One region of the Desulfoluna sp. CLI2B genome, then DNA from elsewhere that is predicted to be linked to it. Evidence: riboswitches for the same ligand, from Rfam matches in the RefSeq annotation. Region 1 holds a riboswitch; each other region holds the start of a gene.
What was found. Region 1 has a riboswitch for cobalamin ahead of ACOYW2_RS22905 (TonB-dependent receptor plug domain-containing protein). Riboswitches for the same ligand answer to the same signal wherever they lie in the genome.
Positions count from the first base shown of each region.

Region 2: linked by a shared signal. The riboswitch ahead of ACOYW2_RS03370 (hypothetical protein) and the one ahead of ACOYW2_RS22905 (TonB-dependent receptor plug domain-containing protein) in region 1 are both predicted to bind cobalamin.
Region 3: linked by a shared signal. The riboswitch ahead of ACOYW2_RS10550 (TonB-dependent receptor plug domain-containing protein) and the one ahead of ACOYW2_RS22905 (TonB-dependent receptor plug domain-containing protein) in region 1 are both predicted to bind cobalamin.

Region 1 covers NZ_CP186557.1:4,917,757-4,921,032, forward strand. The annotation lists gene ACOYW2_RS22900 (bile acid:sodium symporter family protein) at 191-1,150, shown strand; cobalamin riboswitch at 1,301-1,491, shown strand; gene ACOYW2_RS22905 (TonB-dependent receptor plug domain-containing protein) at 1,713-3,276, shown strand, end outside.
Region 2 covers NZ_CP186557.1:691,209-694,484, reverse strand. The annotation lists gene ACOYW2_RS03380 (sirohydrochlorin cobaltochelatase) at 158-676, opposite strand; partial or broken gene ACOYW2_RS03375 (sirohydrochlorin cobaltochelatase) at 763-1,131, opposite strand; gene ACOYW2_RS03370 (hypothetical protein) at 1,188-1,454, opposite strand; cobalamin riboswitch at 1,632-1,882, opposite strand; cobalamin riboswitch at 2,119-2,326, opposite strand; gene ACOYW2_RS03365 (carbon starvation CstA family protein) at 2,461-3,276, opposite strand, start outside.
Region 3 covers NZ_CP186557.1:2,199,238-2,202,513, reverse strand. The annotation lists gene ACOYW2_RS10550 (TonB-dependent receptor plug domain-containing protein) at 1-1,934, opposite strand, end outside; cobalamin riboswitch at 2,230-2,435, opposite strand; gene ACOYW2_RS10545 (sirohydrochlorin cobaltochelatase) at 2,643-2,963, opposite strand; gene ACOYW2_RS10540 (cobaltochelatase subunit CobN) at 3,061-3,276, opposite strand, start outside.

The DNA of each region.
Region 1 (3,276 bases):
ACAGCAAGGCATGACACCCCAGCCCCCTGGATTACTTATTGACGTCTCAAACCGGTCTACAAACCCAAGTGCCCTTTGCCCATCATCTGGCCCAAAGGCACAGGTCACAATTCACTTCCACCCCATCGCTTCTGTCAGCGCCCCGGGTCGTGACAAAGCCCCAACTTTTTTTATCAGGAGTAGACGTGTCATGCTTAAGTGGATCGAACGATTTAACCGACTCTTTGTGGTCTGGGCCGTTCTCATCTGTGTGGTGGCAGCCCGGTTTCCCCAGCACTTTGCCCAACTCAAGCCCCTCATTGTTCCCCTGCTCATGGTGGTGATGTTCGGCATGGGTGCCACCCTGCGCGCCAGGGACTTCAAAGAGCCCCTCAAGCGCCCCCACGTGATCCTTCTGGGCATCTCCATCCAGTACCTCATCATGCCTTTGGCCGCCTTTCTCATCTCCAGAGCCCTGGGCCTGTCCCCCGAGCTCATGGTGGGCATGGTCCTGGTGGGAAGCGTCTCCGGGGGCACGGCCTCCAATGTGGTGGCCTTCCTGGCCGGTGGAGACGTGGCCCTTTCCATCGTCATGACCGCAGCCTCCACCTTTCTGGCGGTCTTACTCACGCCCCTGCTCACCCAGCTCTATGTGGGAGCCACCGTGCCCGTGGCCATGCTCCCCATGTTCCTGAGCATCCTCAAAATCGTCGTGGTTCCCGTGGCCGCAGGCATCCTCGTCAACACCCTCTTTCAGGAGCACCTGGAAAAAATCCAGCCGGTCTTTCCCCTCATCTCGGTGGTGACCATCGTGGGGCTCATCGGCATCATCATCGGCCTCAACCAGCCCAGGCTCTCCACCCTGGCCCTTCCCCTGACCCTGGCCATCATCCTCCACAACGGATGCGGCCTGGCAGCGGGCTACGGCCTTCCCAAGCTCCTGGGGCTCGATGAAAAAACATGCAGAACCATCGCCATCGAAGCGGGTATGCAGAACTCCGGCCTTGCCGTGGCCCTCTCAATCAAGTACTTCACCGCGGCATCGGCCCTTCCCGGCGCCATCTTCAGCCTCTGGCACAACCTGTCAGGGTCCTTCCTGGCAACGGTGTGGACCACTCTGGACGCCCGAAAAGAAAAAAAAGAGGCCTGCCCCGTGCTGACAACGGACTGAGTCGCTCTAACTGTTCATTTATATCTATCGTTGTGAAGATATATGTTAAGCAAAATGCTTCGGTGGGGATAATTCTTTAAAAATTCTCTCATAAATGAAAAATCATGGTTGACATTTATCTTATGTCAGCTATTTTATGGAACTCGCAAACAAAAAGTACACCATTCAGGTGCCTGTAAAAAGGCCAAAAGGGAACCCTGTGAGAATCAGGGACGGGCCCGCCGCTGTGATCGGAGACGAACGCTGCAAGGATGTCACTGGCATGTTTCATGCCGGGAAGACGCGGGTTAGACTCAGGATGACCCGAGAGTCAGAATACCTGCCTGAATGTCATATGGTGCCTTTCTCCGTGGACAAGGGAAAGGTGCGCCGGAAATCTGCGGAAGAAATCAGGGAATCCCAGATCATTTTTATTCATGATGATCCGGGATTTTTTTATCCCGGCACAACGCGACGGCTGTTGCCTGAAACAGGTCGACGTGGTGTGTAGGGCAACTGTTCTGAAGCAGCCCACGATGCCACGCCCCCTTTTTTCCAGGCAACACCGGCCAATGGAGAAAAGATGAAGCGTACTTTTCTAGCCCCTCTCCTGGCTGCCGCCCTGCTTCTTCCTGCGGGAAGTTTTGCAGACGACACAGCCACTTCCAACCTTCATGAAGTGGTGGTAACTGCCACACGAAATGCAAAATCCCCGGATGAAGTCACCGCCGATGTGGAAATTGTCTCAAGGGAAGAGATCAAAACAGCACCGGCAAACAACGTGGATGACATTTTAAGGCGCCTTCCCGGTGTAGATATCAGGCGTCCCTCGGACTTCGGTATCACCTCCCCCATGGCCATCAACATCCGGGGCGTCGGCAGCGGCAAACGCGTCCTCCTCATGGTGGATGGTGTCCCCACAAACTCGGCCCTCACGGGCTTTATCTACCCCAACCAGATCCAGACCGGTGCTATCGAACGAGTGGAGGTGGTCAAAGGTGCCTTCTCTTCTCTGTACGGCAGCAACGCCATGGGTGGGGTCATTAACGTGATCACCAAAGAGAAGCAAACCGAAGGGCTGGAGGTCACCCCCCGGGTCAAGGCGGGAAATTTCGGCCTCCGAGAAGCCGGTGTCGAGGCATCGGGCCGCAAGGGCAAGCTGGCCTACACCCTCAACACCAGCCACCGCCAGGTCGACAACCTCTACCAGCGGGACCAGCAGGTCAGTTACTCCTACAACAACACCACCGACACATTTGACCGAAAATTCACCGACATCAGCGACCACTCCGCCTACGACGACCAGCGATTCTTCGGCAAGTTCTGTTACGACCTTTCCGACGAGACCCGCCTTTCCTTCAGCGGTAACCTGGCCTTGACCGAATCGGAAAACGGGTACACCCATTACCAACCCACACAACGGGAAAAAGAGACCGAACGGACTTTTTATTTCCTTAATGCCAATGCCAGCACCCTGCTGGCGGACCGGGTGGACCTGGACTTTCGGGTGTACACCAACTATGACAAATCCGATGCCATTTCTGAGCTCATCTCCAAAAAGGCCGGCTCCTCAGGTGGCGGCGGAGGCATGGGAGGAATGGGCGGCGGCGCCTCTTCCTACTCTTTCGACTACGGAACCCGTGAGTACTGGGGCCGCGACACGGGCATCCAGATCAAAACTGGCATGGCCGCAGGGGACAATCACTACCTCACCGCCGGGGTGGACTCCAACTTCCTCAGCGGGGAATGGGAAAACAAAAAAGAAGACGGCGCCCTCGTCGGCACCAAGATGGATGAGTCCATCTCCAACCAGGCCATCTACCTTCAGAGCGAAAGCGACTTGTTCCAGGCCTTCACCCTGACCCTCGGCATGCGCTACGATGCCAACTCCGAGTCCGACAACGCCTTTTCCCCCAAGGTCGGCCTTCTTTACCGTGCCACCGACACCATCAGCTTCCGGACCTCCGCGGGAAAAGCCTTCCGCGCTCCCAACCTCAACGAACTCTATACCCCTACCTGGATGATGATGCCCGGGGTGCCCTTTGAGTCCAACCCGAACCTGAAGCCCGAGACCATCTGGTCCTACGACCTCGGCGTGGACCTTCGCCTGGCCAAGCAATTCAATCTCTCTTTAACCGGCTTTTACT
Region 2 (3,276 bases), 2.2 Mb from region 1:
GGGTCAAATCACATCCGCCTTTAAAGCAAAACTCACCCAAAAAGGGTTTTTGAAACCTGTTTGTTAAACTTTCATGTCGCGCCGTAGCCCTTGGGCGAAGGCGGATTAAAAGTTTAGCCCCCGGCAGGGCCGCCGGAGGCCACCAAACCATAGAAAACTACTTGCCGGTGTGAACCGTTACCGCGTCCACGGCATGCTTTGCGTAGAGCTTGGCCCACTCGGGGTTCTCGCCCAGGCCTTTGAGTTCGCAGGTCACCTTGATACGCATCTTCTCCATAACGGTCTTCCATGCGTCGTCTTCGTCGCCGGCCATGTCGTTTCTGGCATGGTCACCGGCAACCACCATAAAGGGCTTCATGAAGACCTTCTTGGCCTTGATGTGCTTCAGGGCGGTGGTGACGTCATCGAGGCCGGGGTAGCCCTCCACGGTCCCCACCAGGGTGGTGACCTCAGGGTACATGGCATTCATGGTCTTCTGGAATTCAATGTACGCGCTGGTGGGAAACACCTCGTTGCCGTGGCCCATGTAGACCAGCACAGCGCCCATCTTTTTGGCCTTTTGCACATCCGCGGCCATGGTCTTGGCGGCGGCTTCAATGTCATTGCGGTACTCGGGGTGCAACCCGGCTTTGCCGAGGCGGATCGGTCGATGGTCATGTAGGAGAAGGGCTTCCACTTGGCGCGAAGGGTATCGATGCCTGCAATGGCGTCCACATAGGCCTTGAGATCAAGGTACTCTTCCCCGGCGTAGACGTGGGTGGTCTGTACCACCACGCGCTTTTTGCCCTCTTCCTGAAGGGCACCGAAGGTGGCCAGGGGGCCTTTGACGTCATACAGCCACTCGGGAACGTTGGGGTTGGCTTTTTTCCAGGCGGCGTCATCGGCGCGGTCGTGCCAGATGCCCCGGATGATGTTGGAGGTAAAGGCGTGCTTGATCTCTGCCTTGGGGAACTCTTTTCTCATCTCTTTGTCGATGGTGAGGATGGCCTGAAGGGCTTCGGGGTAGCTGGTGCCGAAGCTTGCAATAACCACGGCGTCCACCGCCTCTTTTTTGGTGGCTGCCGTGGCGGGATTTACACCCAGAAAGGACAGCAGTGATACAATCAAAAGCAGAAGGGTCGTCTTTTTCATCGTTTTTAAATCTCCGTACGTAACAGGTGTATTTATTAAATATGATACCCAGGCATTCAACCGATGGACCAGATGGGAACGCTGCCTCCCTTTAAAGCAATACGCCCCTTTTCATACCCGGCCATACGGCACTGAATCGAGGTAAACCCCTTGGATATCATGCGCCACCATGCCCAATGGATGTCTCCTTCTCCGTCCAGGGGAGAGACCACGGCCACCTTGTCCACGTCAAAGGACAGATGGCCGCCCTTAAGCAGGTCATCCGGGGCAACGCCTTCGGGTAGCTGCCCCTGCACACAAAGAATCATGCCTTTTTTCATCATCGGCTCCTTTATAAACTGATCATTTACAAAGGACCGGAGCCCGGCTGACTCCTTGCACAGCCCCTCCGGTCCGACCATCTCCGAAAAAGGGCTGTTCCCTGTTTGCTTCGCCCTTTTCATCACGCGGTTCCCCTGTTCTCCGCAGGGGTCTTGTGATGCGGCATGCCGCACCCAAAACATCACGTCTTATGCCGGGCAGGTCTTCTGACTCCCGGGCGTTCCGAACGGCGCACCTTCCCGCCCTGGTTGCCGCCGGCCTGAAAAGGAGAGCCAGCAGCGGGCAGTGGCTTATGGATGAGAGGCATATACCCCTTATCCGTGCCGTACGGTTCCCGGTTACAGCGGCGGGACCGTTCCCGATTTTCACGGGATTCCCTTCCTGCGTGTATGCAAGACCCCTTGCGGGGACCCGGTCACGTACTCACCCGAAAATCGGCCGCCGTGACGGGGACAGATTTTCGGGTCTTCCAAACAAAAAAATCCCCATGCCTGCAATCGTATGCAAGCATGGGGATTCCGTATTCAATCCTCAAAGTCGGGCGCACCCTTTACCACGGCAGTGCGCCACTTCTATATGATTCAATCCCCGTGTTCCGGCGGCTTTTCCTGTTTCAGGCCGCCCCTTTCACCACGGTGAAGATATGACGATAACATCAGACAACGGGACATCATATAGCGCATGGCAGGTCTTCTGACTTCCGGATCATCCGTACCTTCGCGCCTTCCCCTCATTGTTCGACCCGATTACTTCGGACGCATCAAGAAAGTGGCGTTGTTGCAAAGGACGTCCCCGGTTACAGCGGCGGGCCCGTCTCCGATTCTCACGGAGTTCCCTATTAAGCATTAGCTGCACCAAGCATAGGATGTGATCCTAAGCCACACTTTTCCGGTTGTCAAGCCAATCTAAGGCCCACGCCCCATTCCCTGCCCGACGGCCATCCCGTTAAAATTCCGAACAATGGCACCGGACAGGGAACATGATGGGAAATTCCTTCACGGGCAGTGCTTATTCAGCAAGTCCGTCGGCACGTTTCGCTGCCCGTACGCCGGAGAACTTGAAGAGGAAGAGGCAGAGCAGTACCACGGCGGTACCCACGCCGATGACGGTGGAGGTTCCGATGGAAAGCCCGAAGCCGATCTTGGCCTGAAGGATAAAGGTGACCACCACAGAGGTCATAAAGGTCGCCGGCAGGCAGGCGATCCAGTAGTTCTTCATCTCCTTGGCAAGGAAGACAGCGGCGGACCAGAGAACCAGAGTGGCCAGGGCCTGGTTGGAGAACCCGAAGTAGCGCCAGATGATCCCGAAGTTCTGGGTGGAGATGACAAAGCCCAGAGCAAACAGGGGCACGGCGATCATGAGCCGCTTGGCGGTCTGGGACTGGCTCACCTTAAAGGACTCGGCCAGGATCAGGCGGGTGCTTCGGAAAGCGGTGTCCCCGCTGGTGATGGGCAGAACGATAACCCCGATAACCGCCAGGAAGCCGCCCACGGGCCCCAGAAGAACGTTGGAGACTTCAGAGACAACAGCTGAAGGAGTTCCAGCAGCAATTACGGCGTTCAGGGCTTCCGGAGACTTGTAGAAAGAGAGTCCCACGGTGGCCCAGATCAGGGCGATGATCCCTTCCAGGATCATGGCGCCGTAAAAAACAGCGCGGCCGTCCTTTTCGTTTTTGACGCAGCGGGCCATCAAGGGAGACTGGGTGGAGTGGAAGCCGCTGATGGCACCGCAGGAAGGGAATGAGAGAACAGCAGGGGCCAGATGGGCTTGTTCGCAGGATGGGCGCTGGTGGTCATCCAGGTTGGGCAGAATCTCATAGCCACC
Region 3 (3,276 bases), 2.7 Mb from region 1:
AATCGGCGGCCCGGGATGGGGTATCCCAGAACATAGGCCGCATCTTCATCAAACAGGTTTTTCACTTCACCGCGGAGGGACAGGCTCCCTAGTTTGTCCGTGGTCAGCACGCGTTTGGTGATGGTGAAATTGGTCACGGTGACCGAAGGAAGCGTCACATCGGATGTTGACCAGTCTGGGTTGTATTTAACCACATCCTGGCTGCTCAGGTATGAGACGCTGAGATCCGAAGAGAACCCATCCAGATCGGTCAGAGCGATGCCTGCTGAAATATCGAGATCCGATGTATACTTGAGGTCTTTGTCGGTCTCTGCATCCTCGTATTTGAAAAGATGTGTCAGCGTGGCGTAGGGCCTGAGTTCCCAGCCCCCGAAGATGTCGGAGAATGTGTAGGAAAATTCGCCTTCAACGCCACTGATGGTTGCTTCATCCAGGTTTTTGTAGGTAGTAAATCCATGCTGCTTGTCAGTCACGATTTTATCATCATATTCGGTGGTAAAAACGGTGAGGCCTGTTTTTAAGCTACCACGGGTAATATCCACTCCCGCTTCATAGGTTCGGCTTTTCTCCGGGTTCAAATCCGGGTTGCCGACATAATGAGTCCCGTAAGACGTAAAATCAGCGGCCAGCTGTTCTGCAGAGGGCATGCGAAAGGCGTCGGCAACGGATGCCCTGAGCTTGACCTGCTTGGAGAGGTTGTAGACAACGCCCAGGCTTGGGTTCAGGTCATCATCGGATTTATCGCTGCCTTGATCTCCGGAAATATCTACGGAGTAGTGATCATACCGAGCCCCACCGATGAGAATTAATTTCTGGTCAAGAAGTTTAACCTTTCCCAGGGCAAATCCGGCTGTGTTGTCAAATGCTGTGTTATTCGGTGCACTGGGCTCGTTGGTCACATCATAATCCACCCAATCCACGCCGGTGGTAAGCCCGAATCGCTGACCATCGTATGAAACTTGGGCCTGAGCGCCCTTGCTGTCTGTTTCATGCACACTGGGAATGCCGTCATCCCACCCCGAGGCATTGCTATCTGAAGGGTCATTCCACGTGTCTTTGTCCGTTCCGCCGAAGTATCGAAGCATCCATGCCAGTGACGATGTGCTGTTTTTCCCGTCATAAGTAACGTCGTAGGAGCTGTTTTCCGAATCTTTTGTGTTGTCCAGGTCGTTGGCGTCGATACTGCCGGGGTTGCCGATGTCGTCGCCATCAAAGAGCGTATACGTCAATCCGATGCGGTGTCCGGGAGAAAACTCATACCCTGTGTTCAGGCTGGCACGAAGGATTCCATCATTACCCGTGTTCAAGTATTCCTTGCCGCTGCCTGTTTCGTAATCGCCTTCTTCGGAATGGGATACAGACGCAGAGAAATCGATTTTGCCAGCGGTTCCCGACACGTCAGTTCCAAATTCGTTGTAGTCATAAGATCCGGTCTTTGCGTAAGCTGAAACGGTGGGCTTCCCGGTCCCTTTTTTGGTAATAACGTTTACAACGCCACCCATGGCCGCCGAACCGTACTGAACGGCTGCAGGCCCCTTGATAATTTCCACTCGTTCAACATTTTTTGTGATCAGTTTGGCTGCGTTGCCGGTCCCTGCACGGCGACCATCAATGAGGATAAGCACATTACCCATCAGGTCGTTTCCATGGGTGTCTGTGCTGAACCCACGGATCTTCACAGTCGTCAGAGCTCCGGGATACTCGCGTATTTGAACGCCGCCCTTTTCCACAAGCAGCTCTCCCAAGTTTCTTGCCGAGGAGTTCTCGATTGTTTCCGAGTCAATCACCGTCACAGCCGCCGCCACTTCCGTAATGCTCTCTTTGGCTCGCGACGCGGTCACCACATATTCATCCAGGGCAGCGTCGGTTGCCCAGGCCGGGGAGCTGGCCGCCACCCAGGCGGCGACAGCACCGATCATCAGACTTTTTCTCATTACTTTTCCTTCCACAAGCATCAGACTTCTTTTGCACCGGAGGCGGCGATCCTCCATGCAGAACGACCACCTGAACCACTGCTGTTTCGAGTTGCGGGGGGCTTCCATTCAAGGGGGCTGGGTATAAGGAGAGAAGAGAGACACCTCGGGCGTTTCGCCCAAACAAAAAAAGCCCCATGAAGCCTACAATAAAAAGGGGGCATGGGGCCGTTTTTCCCATGTCGTCTGATCAGGTCTCCAGTTCCTACCGCGAGAACGAAACCCCTCACCTGATTGTACTTTACAAAAAGCATAAGCAGGTGAATTCACCCTGGCAGGTCTTCTGACTTCCGGATCGTCCGAACCCTCGCGCCTTCCCGCTCAGATCATGAGCAGTGGCGTATATACGAAGTTCGTCCCCGGTTACAGCGGCGGGCCCGTCCCCGATTCTCACGGGGTTCCCTTTTAAGCAGCATCTCTTTTGTTAAAAAAGAAGCGTGCACCAGAGATCAATTTGTATGTTTATCTACACAAGATATTCGACGTGTGTCAAACACTTTCTTATCTTTTTTGTCACCCCCTCTGTGCGTGAACAAGGGGCGCCGTTTTTTCCTTTTGCTCATGCCTGCAGTTAAGAGTGTAACGGTTTTATGTTACAGTAAAAATAAAAATGCATAACAATAAAAAAACAGATCCTGCGGCTTGACTCACCACGTCAATAGAAAGGCCTCACACCGTTTCCGCTTCAAGGACCATGTCCATAGCCTCTTCCAGGTGCCGGACAAAGAGCCGCACAATCTCCGGCATGTACCCGATACCCCGATCAATGAAGGTGGTTTCAATGCCTTCTGTTGCAAAGAGGTTTTTCCAGGAGTCTTCATCGTCGCCAGCCAGGTCTTCCAGGTAATGCACCCCGGCCACCAGCATCAGCGGAACGATCTTCACCCGTGTAAAACCGGCTGCTTTAACCGTACTTACGATATCCTCAGCCTCGGGAAAGCCCTCCACCACCCCAGTAAAGGCACTGGGGCCGTAGGTGCTTTTCAGCATCGCGTCCAGGCCGGGTGATCGGTGCCGTGGCCTATAAACAGGGTGGCTTCGTGTTGGAGGCGGTTTGCGGTTGCATGGTTTCCAGGAAATATCCGGGTTATGCATTGGCTTTGGTCATGCCCCAGGCAAACAACCCGATAAAGCCCAAGAGAAAAATCGCCGCATACCACATCACCCCGGATGAGGAGAGTTTTGTGGTCTCTTCCCTGGTCTCGATTTTTTCCATCTTGTACCCCTGGACCTTTCGGTCGCCGCTGCCGGTTTCTGTCACCTCAAGGGTTTCGGATTCTGACGGAGTTGCGGGATCGGATAC